Regions from separate parts of the Rahnella sp. ChDrAdgB13 genome, predicted to be linked through region 2. Evidence: predicted binding sites of a transcription regulator. Region 2 holds the regulator's gene; each other region holds the start of a gene.
What was found. Region 2 encodes LexA, which represses DNA repair genes until DNA is damaged. Its sites were predicted from a motif close to TNCTGTATGTACATACAGNA; they were not measured.
Positions count from the first base shown of each region.

Region 1: J8X26_RS21245 (YebG family protein) is a predicted target of LexA. The motif match lies at 2,384-2,403, and genes of this name have one in related genera.
Region 3: uvrB (excinuclease ABC subunit UvrB) is a predicted target of LexA. The motif match lies at 3,620-3,639, and genes of this name have one in related genera.

Region 1 is NZ_JAEMGT010000092.1:74,221-80,010, reverse strand. Features, by position in the region: gene J8X26_RS21260 (nucleoside recognition domain-containing protein) at 1-6, opposite strand, end outside; gene J8X26_RS21255 (GFA family protein) at 186-590, shown strand; gene J8X26_RS21250 (methyltransferase) at 862-1,893, shown strand; gene J8X26_RS21245 (YebG family protein) at 1,996-2,370, opposite strand; gene J8X26_RS21240 (GNAT family N-acetyltransferase) at 2,531-3,007, shown strand; gene J8X26_RS21235 (DUF1003 domain-containing protein) at 3,016-3,498, opposite strand; gene J8X26_RS21230 (alpha,alpha-trehalase) at 3,646-5,271, opposite strand; gene otsA (alpha,alpha-trehalose-phosphate synthase) at 5,344-5,790, opposite strand, start outside.
Region 2 is NZ_JAEMGT010000008.1:68,236-74,025, forward strand. Features, by position in the region: gene J8X26_RS03845 (DUF5107 domain-containing protein) at 1-12, opposite strand, end outside; gene J8X26_RS03850 (ROK family transcriptional regulator) at 122-1,318, shown strand; gene zur (zinc uptake transcriptional repressor Zur) at 1,418-1,927, shown strand; gene J8X26_RS03860 (CsbD family protein) at 2,123-2,332, opposite strand; gene lexA (transcriptional repressor LexA) at 2,722-3,330, opposite strand; gene J8X26_RS03870 (diacylglycerol kinase) at 3,450-3,818, opposite strand; gene plsB (glycerol-3-phosphate 1-O-acyltransferase PlsB) at 3,946-5,790, shown strand, end outside.
Region 3 is NZ_JAEMGT010000079.1:35,778-41,567, reverse strand. Features, by position in the region: gene yvcK (uridine diphosphate-N-acetylglucosamine-binding protein YvcK) at 1-448, shown strand, start outside; gene J8X26_RS19045 (isochorismatase family protein) at 514-1,038, opposite strand; gene J8X26_RS19040 (VF530 family DNA-binding protein) at 1,079-1,447, opposite strand; gene uvrB (excinuclease ABC subunit UvrB) at 1,500-3,506, opposite strand; gene J8X26_RS19030 (ABC transporter ATP-binding protein) at 4,651-5,361, shown strand; gene bioD (dethiobiotin synthase) at 5,371-5,790, opposite strand, start outside.

The DNA.
Region 1 (5,790 bases), on a different contig from region 2:
GTCCATTACCCGCTCCGCAAAAATAAATTGCCAGTAACATAGCGCCAACCTGACGTGTTGTCATGCGGTTGAGCAATGATAAAAAAGCGGCTAACGTAACTGAACGCCTGTCAGCTTCTATGAAAACAGTCAACACGGTAAACCGGCTAACCCGCTCATTTGCCGGACGATCTCAGGAGATTTCCATGTCAGATAAAGTGTCCGCCCAATGTCATTGCGGTTCGGTTGTCTTCAGCGCCGTACTGACTGATGGCTATAACAACGTGCTCCGCTGCAATTGTTCGTTCTGCCGTATGCGCGGGGCGGTCGTCGTCCCGGCTCAGGAAGTGGATGTGATCAAGGGCAAGGACTCGCTTACCGAATACCGGTTCAATACCGGCGAAGCAGCCCATTTCTTCTGCTCAGTTTGCGGGATTTACACCTTCCACCAGCGCCGTTCCAATCCTGAATTCTATGGCGTGAATGTCGCCTGTATCGAAGGCGTATCGCCGTTTGATTTCCCGGTGGTCAGCGTCAGCGACGGCATTAATCATCCAAAAGATGGCGGTAAAGGCGGCGTAGCGGGATATATTCGTTACGAGCCGAAATAAATACGAGACGAAGTAATCTGGCTCTGAAAACTAACAAAAATGGCGTCCCGGTAACGCCATTTTTATTTTATCAAATAAAGTCGCGTCCCGTTTAAATGACAGCGGCCCGTTATCTTTACGGGTTTATCTTTTCTGAATTTACCCTGACATTGTTGTTTCTCTTTTTCTGTCCTAATGTTTTTCCCGAGAATAATTTCTCTCTATGGACAAATAAAATTGCAGCGTTGTTTTGCAAATTTATTCGCATTTCAATTTTGCGTGGAGAATTATTGTGACTAACACAACTGTTGCTATTTCAGAAAGTGATTCAGCGGCTTTGCATTTATTAGAGCAGGCAATGGGATATACCTTTCAGGCGTCACTGCGCGCCGTGGCGGAGTTATGCGTTGCTGATTGTCTGGTCAAAGGCCCTAAAACGCCCGATGTACTGGGCAAAGAACTGGGCGTCAACCCGCGGCAACTCTACCGTGTGATGCGGATGGTGGCGTCTAAGAATATCTTTAAGGAACATGAAAACGGTGAGTTTTCCCTGACGCCTTCCGCCGAATTCTTACGTTCAGACGTCCCCGGTTCCCTGCGTGCGGCAGTATTAATGCTGACGCATGAAACACTCTGGCTTCCGCTCGGAAATGTTATAGAAAATATTCGCGGCGAATCCGCCTTTAAAAATCGTTACGGTATGAATTTCTACGAGTATTGGGCTCAGGAAAGTGCGCATGACGGTATTAATGATTTTGACCGGGGAATGTCATCCATGTCTTCGATTGAAAATAACTTCATCGTTCGGAGTTATCATTTCCCTGATAAATCAACCGTCGTGGATATTGCCGGTGGCATGGGCGGATTATTATTAAAAGTGTTGCAACATAATCCGACGCTGCACGGTATTTTATTCGATCAGCCGCAGGTCTTGCCTAAAAACCGTCTCAGCGAGCTGGGCGATGATTCCCGCTGGGAATTGCATCCCGGCAGTTTCTTTGAATCCTGCCCGACGGCGGATTTTTATATGTTGAAATACATCACGATGGACTGGCCGGAAGAACAGGCGCGCAAAATACTACGCACCTGCCGCAATGCCATGCACGCCGGTTCGAAGCTGCTTATCATGGAACCGGTCATTCCGCGCGGAAACGCCTGGCACGGCGGCAAGGAAGTCGATCTGCTTTTGCTGGCAAGTTTTGATGGCGGGCAAACGCGTTCCGAAGATGAAATCAAAGCATTGCTGGCGGATGCCGATCTCAAACTGAACCGCATTATTGATACAGGTTGCTACGTCTCGATTGTTGAAGCGGAAATTCGCTGATTTCTGGCGGGAAAACGTTGCGCAAATGCAGTGATAAAGGGGCACGCGGGATATTGCCAGTGCGTGCCCTTTCTGTTTCCGTCGCTCTTTATGGCAAAATAGTCAGGCGGCTTTCACTGCGCGGGCTTTTTTCGGTGCAGGTGCTGCTTTTTCTTCCGTTTCTGCATCCGCTTCGACGTGTTCCACGGCTACAGGCTCTGCGGTTTCTTCAGTGGTCTCGTCAGCAACGACCGCTACGGTTTCCGGTAATTTACTGGTGCGCAGGATATGCTGAACGGCATCTTTTTGCTCAGCGAGGTGCAGCGCGATATTTTCCGCCAGCACTTCGTCAATCTCAAGCCCGCTCTGCGATAACCACTCGGTGAAGGTATCTGCCATATCGAGCATCTTGTCGTAAGCGTCTGCATCTTTTTTATTGGCAAATGTCATTTTCTCTTCACCTTTTCTGACGACAACAAATTTTGTTTCAACAGCCATGACTCGCTCCTTATACTGTAATTATATACAGCATATTAATGATGAGTGCAGGATACAGCATTCAGCCAGCTTTTTACAGCCCGACTGTATGAAATCTCGACCGGCCTGCGCTACATTCGTACGGTGATCATTAAAACAACCGAAACTCGCGGAGAATACAGTGACAGCAACCGACGTATGCCAGTGGACAAAAGGCGCATTCCATATCACCACGGATAAAACCGCGCAGGATATTCCGGCGATCCATCGTTACCTGACCCGCTCAACGTGGGCTGCCGGAATTGACGAGCAAACCGTGCGCGATTCCGTTGAAAACAGTCTCAACTTTGGTCTGTTTGAAGGCGAAAAACAAATCGGTTTCGCCCGCTTTATCACTGATTACGCCACCTTTGCTTACCTGTGCGACGTCTATGTGCTGGAAGACTATCAGGGTAACAACCTCGGCGGCTGGCTGGTCGAATGCTGCCAGTCGCATCCGGTTTCCGCGCGCCTGCGCCGCATGGTGTTGTTCACCACCACCGCGCCCTGGTTGTATGAAAAATTCGGTTACGAACCGGTAAACAGGCCGGATTATGCGTGGGCGATAACCCGGCCTGATATTTATCGAAAGAAAAGTGACTTGAATGAGGAGGTGTAGCGTTTTGTTTACCGGCTGGCCAGCTGCGTTGTCAGGGTTTCAATCCGCTCGGCCAGCTCTTTGGTCAGCGAGGTCAACTGAATGTTCTGCTGGACTAAAACCAGTAACTGGGCGGAATTTTCTTCAGCCACAGTCTGACGTTTTGCCATCGCATCATCCAGATCTTCACGGTGCTGAGCATCCGTCAGCGCGTGTGCCTGGTCGCGTTCGGCCTGACGGGTCTGCGCCAGTAAAATCAGCGGTGCCGCGTAAGCTGCCTGCAAACTGAAGGCCAGATTCAGAAGAATAAACGGATAGGGGTCGAATTTGGACAGCCCGGAGATGTTCAGGTAGATCCAGACTGCCACAATCACTGTCTGCGCGATGAGGAACGTCGGCGTGCCAAAGAACCGGGCGAATGCTTCGGCTTTGAGGGCGAACCATTGTTCACCAAACGTGTGACTGTGGCCTTTCAGCGGGCGATAAAAACGGAATTTTTTGACGGGCTGCATCGTGTTGACTCTCATGTTTCGGTGAAAACGGCTTACGACGGGGCTTAACTCTATCGCTATTTTGCCGCTTCCCAAAGCAGTGAGAGTCCCGGCAGTATTAACATACCTTCAATGAAACGGTTGTTCCTGCACTGGCGCGTCAGACCTTTACTCGTAATTCTCGCCATACAGCCCGATCAGGCGGCGGACAACGCCGTTGGTCCAGCCGAAACCGTCCTGAAGCGGATATTCGCCGCCGCCCCCTTCGCGCGCGGCGCTGCCGGAAATGTGGTATTTCTCAATCAGCTTGTGATGTTTCTGATAAAACTGATTCACCGTTCGCAGCCAGCTGCGGGCGATTTCGTCGCCCAGCGCGTCATTGCCGTACAGCTTGAAGCCCTGGATCGCCATCCATTGCAGCGGTGCCCAGCCGTTCGGTTTGTCCCATTGTTCGCCGGTTTCAAACTCCGTGGCCAGCAAACCGCCGGAAGTCAGCAGCCGTTCGCGTACCACGGCGGCGACCCTTTCGGCCTGTCCGTGCGTCGCGAGCCCGACAAACAGCGGCACCACGCTGGCGGCAGAAAACAGCGCCAGTTGCTGACGATGCCAGTCGTAATCGCGGAAGCATCCGTCTTCGTCATCCCACAGATAGCGGGTAATGGCGTCGCGGCGGATCTCCGCTTTCTGCCGGAACAGCGCCTGCGTCTCCCGGTTGCCTTTCAGGCCGGAGATATTCGAAATTGCGTTTTCCAGTTTGTAGAGGAACGCGTTCAGGTCGACCGGAATGAATTGTGTGGTGCGGATACTCGCCAGTCTGTCCGGATCGCGCAGCCAGCGTGAGGAATAATCCCAGCCGGACGCCGCACCGGCGCGCAGATCACGGTAAACTTCATTAGCCGGGCGGCTGGAATGTTTCGCCGTCTCCACGTCTTCGCGCCACGATTCATCACGCGGCGTATCCCTGTCGTCCCAGTAGCGGTTCAGCAGCGTGCCGTCTGGCAGGCAAACCACGTGACGGTATGCCTGATTGGGCATCAGCGATTCCGCGCCGTCCATCCAGAATTCGTACTCTTTCAGCAGATGTTCCAGATAACGCCGCGCACCGCGCACGCCGTCCTCCTCGAACAGTTCCACCATCAGGGCAAACACCGGCGGCTGTGAGCGGCTGAGATAATACGTCCTGTTGCCGTTGGGAATATGCCCGTACATCTCAATCATCCAGGCGAAGTTGTCTGCCATGGTGCGCAGCAAATCATTGCGGCCGCTTTCTGCCAGCCCCAGCATGGTGAAGTAAGAATCCCAGTAATAGGTTTCGCTGAAACGCCCGCCCGGCACGATATACGCCTGCGGCAGCGGTAACAGCGATGACCACGGCACATGGTCTTCCGGCTGGCGCGTCAGCACCGGCCAGAGTTTATCGATGTGCTCTTTCAGGGAGTCGCCCGGATCGCTGACATATTCATCGCCGTGATGTGCAGGTAACGAAAAGTGCGCATCAACAAAGCGTTGCAGATTAAAACCGGGATGATTTTTTATCCGGCGGTAGCGCAGCAGAATGTCCAGCGGATCCATTTTCGGCGGGCAGTCCGGGAAGGTTTTGCTATCTTCAAACAGGTGCGAAGACTGCACGGCGGTAAACAGTTCCATGTAGCGATCCGCCGGAGTCAAAGCATCAGATGGCGGCAGGCCTTCGATCATTTCCGGTTCCGGTTCGGCATCCATCATCCGGTCCAGGATCAGCTCAATCGGTTCCAGGTCAGGGAATTCGTTAGTCTGTAATTTAGCGTTTTGCATATGCGACAAGCCTCTGCATTGCGTTAAAAATGACACAGCCCTTATTCAGGGCTGTGTTTAGAGAAGTTTTTCTCAGGCGACGGCGTTGTGCGCAACGTCGTGGGGAGAAATGGCCAGCAAATCCTGCAAATAGCTTTCACCCCAGTGCGTAATATCGTTTTTACGCAGTACTTCCATCATGTCGTTGTAGCGTTCACGGCGCTCTTCCAGCGGCATTGTCAGCGCCTTATCGAGCGCGGCGGCCACGTCATCACGGTCATACGGGTTGACAATCAGTGCCGCCGTCAGTTCATTCGCCGCACCGGCAAACTGCGACAACACCAGCACGCCGGGGTCTTGCGGATCTTGCGCCGCGACATACTCTTTCGCCACCAGATTCATGCCGTCGCGCAATGGTGTGACCAGCCCGACGTCGGTCAGGCGGAACAGTTTCATCAGCAAACTGCGCTGGAAATGCTGATTGAGATAGAACAGCGGCGTCTGGTTCAGGCTGCCGTATTTCCCGTTGATGCGTCCGAC
Region 2 (5,790 bases):
TGTTCCGCTCATGATTTGTCCTCAATACGTCATACCGAAATATCAATTTCGAGAGTCTACGCAACGTACAAAAGACGCGGATCCGCTACGGTCACGCAATTCAGTAAACGGGGTTTAGTAAATGCCGATGGAAGGATTGAACAATCTGCGGGTACGTCAGTTTAATAAGCAGGTGCTGATGACGTTGCTTTACCGGGAGAAAAATACCAGTAAATCAACGCTGTCGCGGCTTTCACATCTGTCGATCCCGGCTATCAGCAAGATCCTTGATGATCTGCAAAACGACGGACTGATCACCCATAATCCGGTGAATTTGCATTCCCGCGGGCTTGGCGGAGGAAGTTATCAGGTCGCCACGGATGACAGCACGATCTTGTGCATGAACATCACGCCTTATCGCATCGAGAGCATTCTGGTGAACCGGCTGATTTTGCCGCTGAGCGGCTACCAGCTGACGGATATTGCGGTCAAAACGCCGGAAGCGATGCTGGCGCAGATCGAAGCCTGTTTTCATCAGTATCGGAAGAAATTCCCCGGCCTTAAAATCCGGCTGGCACTGGCGATCCACGGGCAGGTGAATCCGACTACTGGCGTGTCTCAGCGCATGCCGCAAGCACCGTGGACCGGCGAAATCGAGATTAAATATTTGCTCGAAGAGAAGTTGCAAACCGAAATCCTGATGGATAACGACTGCATCATGCTGGCGCTGGCCGAGAAGTGGCAGCACGCGAACGACCAGCATGATTTTTGCGTGATCAACGTCGATTACGGCATCGGATCTTCTTTCGTGATCAATCAGCAGATTTATCGCGGCAGCCTTTTTGGCAGCGGGCAACTCGGGCACACGATTGTCGATCCGCAGGGCAGCCGCTGCGCCTGTGGTCGCTACGGTTGCTTGGAAACGCTGGCTTCGCTGTCGGCGCTGAAGAAAAAAGCCCGGCAGCTTATCGTGACAGAGAATCCTTTGCAGCCACCACGCACACCGGGCACGCAGGAGCTGATTGACCGGTTTCATCAGGGCGACGCGGCACTTTGCGCGCAGGTGATGGAGGGTGCGCGGGCGCTGGGACTGAGCCTGTATAATTTCCTCAATATTTTGAACATTAACCGTATTTATCTGTACGGTCGCAGTTGCGGATTCGGCGACGTCTGGCTGAACGCCGTCCGCGCACAGAGCGGGCTGAACCCGTTTGACAGAACCGATCATGTCAAAACGCAGGCGACACACATTGCGCCCGGCACGCTAAGCCGCGAGCAGCAAATTATGGGTATTGGTTACCTGTATGTGGAAAAAGCGCTGGAAGGTATGGCGGGCTGAGCGGCGCATAATTCGTCGATCTGGCTGAAGCATGATAAAATTAAGAATGGCTGCATGATGTGGCCTATTTATCCCAATCTGCGCTCAGAGAATGTTGCTATGACCCTGAATAATCCGGAAAAATTACTTTCACAAGCTGAAGAACTTTGCCAGCAGCGCAATGTTCGTCTTACACCGCAGCGGCTGGAAGTTTTGCGACTGATGGCGCAACAACCCGGTGCGATCAGCGCCTATGACTTGCTGGATCTGCTGCGCGTCAGCGAACCACAGGCCAAACCGCCAACGGTTTACCGGGCGCTGGATTTTCTGCTGGAACAAGGGTTTATTCATCGGGTTGAATCGGCTAACAGCTATGTGCTTTGCCATCATTTCGAAGAGCCGAGCCACACTTCAGCGCTGTTTATCTGTGACCGCTGCGGGCTGGTCACGGAAAAAACCACAGACGGCATTGAAGAACGTCTGGCGAAACTGGCGCTTGAATCTGGTTTTGAGTTGCGTCATTCGGTCGTTGAAGCACATGGCTTATGTGCCGAATGCAAAGTTGTTGAAACCTGCGACAGCCACGATCATTGCGAACACGACCACAGTATTGTGGTAAAAAAACGCTGAGAAATCAGGTGTTTTTGATGGAATTTCAAAAGGCGTAAAGCGGAAGGGTTTTAACGCAGCTGAACGGATAATTTAAGGTGTAGAAGGAAGATGTTGAAGGTTGGGTACATCCTTGTACCCGTATCCTGAAAGTGTTCCGGGTAGGAGCAGCAATAACTCAGGATACGTCACTGATACGCGAGGGGGAGTCGCGTGTTACCAGTGATATTTGTTTTTCGATTCCCAATCCTTGAGCTCTTTCTCGGCCTGATCCTTCTGATAGCCATATCGCTCCTGAATCTTACCTACCAGCTGATCACGTTTACCTTCAACGACTGTCAGGTCGTCATCAGTCAGCTTACCCCACTGTTCTTTCACTTTCCCTTTGAACTGCTTCCAGTTACCGTCGGCTTGGTCCTTATTCATGATAAATATCTCCTGTTACCTTGGGTTGTGGAGCTGCACGTTTGCTGGCAGCCCGTCCTTAACACTTCAAAGCTTAGTAGAGAATGCGGATTCGTCTTCCCAAAACAGGGATAAAAACCACTATTAGGATTAATCCAAAGCAGGATATAACGTGGAATTGGAATCTGTCTGACTGAAAAAGGCCGGTAATTCAGAGCACAGAGAGTGCAAATCCGGTATTTGCTCTAAACAGGCAACGCAGCGGATAACACGTGAGAAAAAGGATTTTATCGGGAAAGTTTATTAGCAGCTTCAAACAATATCGCCCCAAAACGGGGCGATGAGATACTGATATTTACAGGCGCGTCAGAGGCGGCCAATGCACCTGCAACGTAGAACTTAAGCGCAGATTAGATCCAGTCGCCGTTGCGGATAACGCCAACCGCCAGACCTTCAATGCTGAAATTCTGTTCACGCAAATCAACCACAATCGGCTGGAATTCGCTGTTTTCAGGCAACAGCTGAACAACACTGCCCTGTTTCTTCAGGCGTTTGACCGTGACTTCATCATCAATACGCGCAACGACAACCTGCCCGTTACGGACGTCCTGCGTTTTGTGTACTGCCAGCAGGTCACCATCCAGAATACCGATATCACGCATCGACATCCCGCTGACGCGCAGCAGGAAATCCGCACTCGGTTTAAACATGGCCGGATCGACCTGGTAATGTCCTTCGATGTGCTGCTGAGCCAGCAGCGGTTCACCGGCGGCAACGCGGCCAATCAGCGGTAAACCTTCTTCTTCTTCCATCAGCAGACGAATACCGCGCGAAGCACCGGAAACGATCTCGATAACGCCTTTACGCGCCAGCGCTTTCAGGTGTTCTTCCGCCGCGTTCGGGGAACGGAACCCCAGACGGGATGCAATCTCTGCGCGGGTCGGTGGCATACCGGTGGTGGAGATATGATCGCGAATAAGGTCGTAGACCTCTTGTTGTCTGGTCGTTAAAGCTTTCATTCCGCCCCCTGGTTGTTTATACAGTCTTGCTGTGAGTATATACAGCTAAACGGGCAATGAAAACCTAAGATTGAATAAAAACAGGGCATAACGACAATTCCTGGAATACAGGTTCCAGATCAGAACCATCGCGGCCAAAAGATGCTGACCCAGACAAAAATCGCCAATATGATGGTCAGAAGTACGGCGGCGGAGCCAATATCTTTCGCACGTCCAGACAGGACGTGAAACTCAGGCCCGATGCGGTCAATCGCGGATTCAATGGCGCTGTTAAGCAGTTCAGTCACACACACCAGCACGACGGAGCCAATCAGCAGGATACGTTCTATACTGCTGACATCCAGCCAGAAAGATAACAAAATTAGCGGGATAGCGACGCTGGCTTCCTGGCGAAAAGCCGCTTCATTTTGCCATGCGGCTTTCAATCCTTTCCAGGAATATCCGGCTGCTTTATAAATTCGGGTAAATCCGGTGACTTGGTTCGCCATTTCGGGTACTGATCCTTTGAGTGTTTGCAGCATTTTAGCTGTTATATGGTATCGCATCACCACAGATCTCATCTGAGCTTTCTGGTATCCTTGCGGCGAAATTGCTAACAAGAGGCTTCACGTTTTTATGTCAGGTTGGCGTAGACTTTATTACACATTATTGAATTTACCACTCTCATTGCTGGTAAAGAGCAAGGTCATACCTTCAGATCCGGTTACCGAGTTGCATTTAGACCCGACGCGCCCGATTTTGTACGTATTGCCTTATAACTCCAAAGCAGACTTGCTGACGTTGCGTGCGCAATGTCTGGCCGAGAATCTGCCCGACCCTCTTATTCCGCTGGAAATCGACGGAACCCTGCTGCCAAGCCATGTTTTCATTGCTGAAGGCCCGCGCGTATTCTCTTATTACACGCCGAAGCAGGAATCCGTAAAGCTGTTCCACGACTATCTGGATTTGCATCGCAACAATCCGGATTTAGACATTCAAATGCTGCCAGTTTCCGTGATGTTTGGTCGTGCGCCGGGCCGGGAAGGTCAGGATGATACGCCGCATCTGCGCGTGCTGAATGGCATCCAGAAATTCTTCGCCGTGCTGTGGCTCGGACGTGACAGTTTTGTTCGTTTCTCTAATACCGTTTCCCTGCGCTATATGGCGACGGAACACGGTACAGACAAAACTATCGCTCAGAAACTGGCACGCGTGGCGCGCATGCATTTCTCCCGCCAGCGTCTGGCGGCAGTTGGCCCGCGCCTTCCAGCTCGTCAGGATTTATTCAATAAGCTGCTGGCTTCCAAGGCCATCGAAAAAGCGATTGAAGACGAAGCCCGCAGCAAGAAAATTTCCCATGAAAAAGCCCAGCAGAATGCTATCGCGCTGATGGAAGAAATCGCGGCGAATTTCTCTTATGAGGCCGTGCGTCTGTCGGACCGTGTGCTGAGCTGGACGTGGAACCGCTTATATAAAGGCATCAACGTCAACAATGCTGAGCGTGTCCGTCAGCTGGCGCTGGATGGTCAGGAAATTGTGTATGTGCCCTGCCACCGCAGTCATATGGACTACCTGCTGTTGTCTTACGTGCTCTATCACCAGGGGCTGGTGCCGCCGCATATCGCTGCCGGTATCAACCTGAATTTCTGGCCAGCCGGTCCGATTTTCCGCCGTCTTGGCGCGTTCTTCATTCGTCGTACCTTTAAAGGCAACAAACTCTATTCCACCGTTTTCCGTGAATATCTGGGCGAGTTGTTCAGCCGTGGTTATTCGGTCGAATACTTTGTCGAAGGGGGTCGTTCACGCACCGGACGCCTGCTGGAACCCAAAACCGGTACGCTGGCGATGACCATTCAGGCCATGCTGCGCGGCGGTTCACGTCCGATTACGTTAGTGCCGATTTACATCGGTTATGAGCACGTGATGGAAGTGGGCACGTATGCTAAAGAATTGCGCGGTGCGACCAAAGAAAAAGAAAGCCTGACCCAGATGCTCAATGGTCTACGCAAACTGCGCAACCTTGGCCAGGGTTATGTCAATTTCGGTGAGCCGCTGCATCTGACCACGTACCTGAACCAGAATGTGCCGACCTGGCGTGAAGCAATCGATCCTATCGAAGCGCAACGTCCAAGCTGGCTGACGCCAACGGTGCAGGATCTGGCAGAGCAGATCATGGTGCGTATCAACAACTCAGCGGCAGCCAATGCCATGAACCTGTGTTGTACCGCGCTGCTGGCATCACGACAGCGCTCACTGACCCGCGAACAGCTGATCGAACAAATCGACTGCTATCTGCAATTGCTGCGTAACGTACCTTATAACGCGGATTCGACTGTGCCTGATCTGAGCGCCGATCAGCTGCTCGATCACGCGCTGAACATGAACAAGTTCCAGGTCGAGAAAGACAATATCGGCGACATCATCGTTCTGCCGCGCGAACAAGCGGTGCTGATGACGTATTACCGCAACAACATCCACCAT
Region 3 (5,790 bases), on a different contig from region 2:
CGATAAACTGACGCAAATCCCGCGGGAATTACTGCTGGAGCCACAGGTTCCGGCTACACGCGAAGCGTTACACGCCATCGCCGAAGCGAACCTCATCCTGATTGGCCCCGGCAGTTTCTTTACCAGCCTGATGCCGCTGTTACTGATGGAAGATCTCACCACCGCCCTGCGCCGCAGCCGTGCGCACATCGTATATATCGGGAATCTGGGGAAAGAGCTGAGCGTTGCTGCGGCGTCGCTGACCCTGGATGACAAACTGGATATGATCGAAAAGCGCATTGGCCGTCGCGCTGATGCCGCGATTGTCGGGCCGAAAGTGACGCTGGGCGAAAGTGCCAAAGCGCATCTGATTATTCAAAGCCCGCTGGAAGCCAGTGATATTCCGTATCGCCATGACCGCGATATGTTGCGGATGGCGGTAGAAGAAGCGCTGCAAAAGATGCTCTGATTTATCATTAGCAGAAATACGAAAGGCCGCGTAAAGCGGCCTTTTTGACGTTTGGGAAACCGAATTTACTGCCAGTCAGCGAGAATTTCTGCGGTGGTTTTTACTGTGACCGGATTGCCGGGCACGGATAATTCACGCCACACTTCGTTATGCTGACCAATCAGTTGCTGCGCGGTAACATGCGTACGGTCGCCGGTTGTATGCGCATCCGACGCAACGGTCACGGCATAACCTTTGCTGGCGGCGACTTTGATGGTCGTATCCACACAATAATCTGTCGCACAACCACAGACCGTAAAACGGGTCGTGTTCAGTTCCTGTAGTACCGCGTCCAGCGTGGTGCGATAGAAAGAATCACAGGCGGTTTTGGTGACAGAAATCGCTCCTTCGGGCTGATGTAGGTCAGGCAACACCTGCCAGAATTCGCTGCCTTCGGTCATTTCACCTTCAGCGTGCTGAATGAAGATGACGCGCCCTGCCCGGTCAATCAGCTGATTAATACGCTCAGCCCGTCCGCTGCGGTCATAACGCGGGGAAGCGAAAACGCCGTTTTGCATATCCACCACAATAAGAACATGTTGCTCTGACACGACTCTTTCCCTCAAATAAACACAATGAAATGCAAATGATTTACTTTTTCACCAGCGGATGATTATTCCACGGGCTGTCGGCGGCAGGTTTCACGGTACTGACTTTAGGCTTTTGCGGCTTTTCAGCGGAGAGCGGCGTGCGACGTTTGCTGCGCGTCATATCAGGGCGCAAATGGCCTTCGATAAAATCCAGATACAGCGTTTCTACTTCCTTACGCGCCCAGGGCGTGCAGCGCAGAAATTTCAGACTGGACTTGATGCTCGGATCGCTTTTGAAGCAGTTAATATTGACCTGCGAGGCCAGTGCGGGCCAGCCAAAATTATCCACCAGCGTTGTCAGCAGTTTTTCCAGCGTGACACCGTGCAACGGATCTTTCGCCGCACCGGGATTTTGTGGTGTATCAGTCATTGGCTCGCTTTTCCTTATCAATTTTCAGGCCGCGCACTTTATCATTTTTCCCTTACGAAAGAGCAATAAACTGTTCACGCAGGGCGTGGAGTTCGTCACGTGTATTGGCCGCTTCTTCGAATTCCAGATTCTGGGCGTGCGCATACATTTTGCTTTCCAGCTCTTTAATGCGCTGTTCCAGCGCTTTAGGCGTAAGCGATTTGTAGGTTTGCGCCGCTTCGGCATCGCGCTTGTCTTTGTTCTTTTTGGTCTTCGGCTGGCCCAGTTGCAGGATGTCGGAAATCTTCTTGTTCAGGCCCATCGGCGTAATGCCGTTTTCCAGGTTGTAAGCTTCCTGTTTCGCACGACGACGCTCCGTTTCACCGATAGCTTTGGCCATTGAATTCGTGATTCTGTCGCCGTAAAGAATGGCTTTACCGTTGAGGTTACGCGCCGCACGACCAATGGTCTGGATAAGCGAACGTTCAGAACGCAGGAAACCCTCCTTGTCGGCATCAAGGATTGCCACCAGAGAAACTTCCGGCATATCCAGCCCTTCCCTCAGCAAGTTGATGCCCACCAGCACATCGAATTCACCGAGACGCAAATCGCGAATGATCTCCACGCGCTCGACAGTATCGATATCAGAGTGCAGGTAACGCACCTTCTCGCCGTGTTCTTCCAGATACTCGGTCAAATCCTCGGCCATGCGTTTGGTCAGCGTGGTGACCAGCACACGCTCATTGATGGCAACGCGTTTGCGGATTTCAGACAGCAGATCGTCAACCTGCGTGGTCACCGGGCGCACTTCAATAATCGGATCCAGCAAGCCGGTCGGACGCACCACCTGATCCACGACATCGCCGCCGGATTTATCCAGCTCGTAAGCGCCTGGCGTGGCGGAAACATAAATCGTCTGCGGCGCCAGTGCTTCAAATTCTTCAAAACGCATCGGGCGGTTATCCAGCGCCGATGGCAGGCGGAAACCGTATTCCACCAGCGTTTCTTTACGCGAGCGGTCGCCTTTATACATCCCGCCGATTTGCGGAATGGTGACGTGGGATTCATCGACTATCAGCAAACCGTCGGCAGGCAGGTAGTCAAACAGTGTCGGCGGCGGCTCGCCCGGCCCGCGCCCTGAAAGGTAGCGCGAATAGTTTTCGATACCCGAGCAATAACCCAGCTCATTCATCATTTCGAGATCAAACTGCGTACGCTGGCTGAGACGCTGTTCTTCGAGCAGTTTGTTGTTATCCAGCAACACCTTGCGGCGATCGGCCAGATCGACTTTGATCTCTTCCATCGCCTGCAAAATACGTTCACGCGGGGTGACGTAGTGCGTTTTCGGGTAAATGGTGAAACGCGGAACTTCGTGCTGCACCTGACCGGTCAGCGGATCGAAAAGGGAAAGCCGCTCGACTTCCTGATCGAAAAGCTCGATGCGCAGCGCCAGATCGTCCGATTCCGCCGGGAAGACGTCGATCACTTCGCCACGGACGCGGAAAGTACTGCGCTGGAAAACCTGATCATTGCGGGCATATTGCAGCTCGGCCAGACGGCGCACGATCGCGCGCTGATCGATAATCATCCCCTTGGTCAGATGGAGCATCATTTTCAGATACAGATCCGGGTCGCCCAGACCGTAGATCGCCGAAACGGATGCCACCACGATGACGTCGCGGCGCTCAAGCAGCGCTTTGGTCGCGGAAAGTCGCATCTGCTCGATGTGTTCGTTCACCGAGGAATCTTTTTCGATAAACGTGTCTGAACTCGGGACATACGCTTCTGGCTGATAATAATCGTAGTAAGAAACAAAATATTCGACGGCGTTCTCCGGGAAGAACTCTTTCATTTCGCCATATAGCTGGGCCGCGAGGGTTTTATTGGGCGCGAGAACCATCGTCGGCCGGTTCAGGTCAGCAATCACGTTCGCGACGGTGAAGGTTTTACCGGAACCGGTAACGCCGAGTAACGTCTGGTGCGCCAGACCGTTCTCCAGCCCTTCTTCCAGACGGCGTATTGCCTCAGGCTGATCGCCTGATGGCTTAAATTCGGAATGCAGTTTGAACTCTTTACTCATGACGGGCTACCTGGCTGAAATGAAAACGCATAAGGCCGTACGAAAGGCGCTCACGGAAAAACAGTATGAAAGACTCCGCGAATTTTGCCAGCCTTGATTTTACCGCCCTATAGTACTGTATATAAAACCAGCCTCCAATCGATAAAAATCACCGGTGATTTAACAGGTTGCTTCATCTGCACTTTTTTAGGTTATTACGAAAAAGAATTCTCACCATCAGGTGACAATTATCCCCAAAATTTTTCATCCGTTAACTTTCTGACCACAGGTTGACGAATTCTGACACAACTATGACGAACGAATTACGGGCATATTGCTTTTAACTAACTCACTGATTATAAACAACATCATCAAAAAGCTGCGAATACGGGCAAAGTGAGCACAACCCGCGCCCCGACTCGTCTGTAGCATCTTTTCTTACTCTCATGCACATGGTTATCCACAGGAATAGTGGATAACTCTCAGCACGCCCCGTGCTGCGGGAGTTGGCAAAAAGTGCACTTCAGACGCCGGAGGGGGGATCAGCATCTTTTTTAGTTATTTTTTCCCTTTTTTCAGACTTTATTTATGCCTATTTTGCCTAGATTTCTGGTCGGATGTTTCTTGCAAAATCCAAAAGTGCATCTCATCAGGATTTTTTTGCTTCTTACTCCCCTTACGTTTGCACCAAAATCAGAGAGAGCGGCACTGGCAAAGTGCAGTTGCCCTTTTCCCGCGTCTGACCGGTTCTGTTAAAACCTGAGCAACACTAATGAATAATCCTAAATCGCCGTGCGCCCCGCTGTTAACACCCCTGTAACTTCTCTTTTCCCCGGCACTTTTACAAACTTGGCCTGAGAGTTGCAGTGTCACTGTAGGAAGCGTTTCCTGTAGCCGGAACCGCTTTTTTCACCTGAAAGTGAAATCTGATGATTACCCTGTTTTTTGCTAAGCAAAGTCATTTTTAGTGCAAGGAAAAAGCGGTTAACCCCATTTATCACTGGTTAATGGCTGTTTATCTGTAATTGATGCTGAGAGGTTGGCCGGTAATCAACGGGATTTAATTCTGTGTTACGGCGTTAACAGCGGAACATAAATGTCAGAAATGTGACAGTGGCGGTCAAAGCGAAGTTCAGCGGAATGCTCCGTGCGGGAGGGAGGTCTGATGTTAAGTGTAAAATCAGTTAATCAGTATTATGGGCAAAAACATATTCTGTGGGATATCAATCTCGAACTGTACCGCGGTCAATGTACGTGTCTGATCGGCCGAAATGGCGTGGGGAAAACCACGCTGGTGAACTGCATTATGGGCCATCTTCCGGTGAAAAGCGGGGCGATCTCCTGGCAGTCGCGCGACGAAGAGCCTCAGAGTTTGTTAAATCTGCCAGTGGAAAGCCGTGCGCAAATCGGTATCGGTTATGTGCCACAGGGCCGGCAGATTTTTTCGCAGATGAGTGTCGATGAAAACCTGCAAATTGCCATGATGGCCAGCCGGAATAAGACGCGTCGCGTGCCTGAAGAGGTCTACGACCTGTTTCCGACGCTTAAGGAAATGGGAATGCGTAAAGCGGGAGAGCTCGATGAGAGCCAGCAGCAGCAACTGGCGATCAGCCGCGCGCTGGTTCAGGAGCCTGAACTTCTGATCCTCGACGAACCGACCGAACACACCAGCGCATCAATGGCGGCGAATATGGGTAACATCATTCACCGCCTGAACCGTGACCTTGGTCTGACGCTGCTTCTGGTCGGGCATAAATTGCCGTTCATCCGCAGCGTTGCTGACCGGTTTTGTCTGGTGGACGGCGGGCGCAACGTAGCGCAAGGCACGCTGGCACAGCTTGACGAGACGTTAATCAAAAATTATCTGACGGTCTGACGTCGCGCTTCATTCACCACAAGAAAGCAGACGTTCGAGATCCAGATATTGCCCCAGATTTACGTCCAGACCGGCGATCAGGAACGGGATCTCGCCCAGCAGTGGCGCAGGCAACATACGCGTGAGCGTCTCCATGTATGCCGGATGATGCTTCCCCGTTTCCTGCACATCATTGGCAATCCAGCCCGCAAGATGCAACCCACTTTGCGCGATGGCCTGCGCCGTCAGCACGGCGTGATTGATGCAGCCCAGCCGCATTCCCACCACCAACACCACCGGCAGTTGCTCGGCAATCACCCAGTCCGCAAACGTGTAATCTGCGGTCAGCGGCGTGTACCAGCCACCTGCCCCTTCCACCACCACCCAGTCAGCCAGCGGTTCGAGATGGCGCAATCCGGCGGATAACACCTGCGGATCAATCGGGCGCTT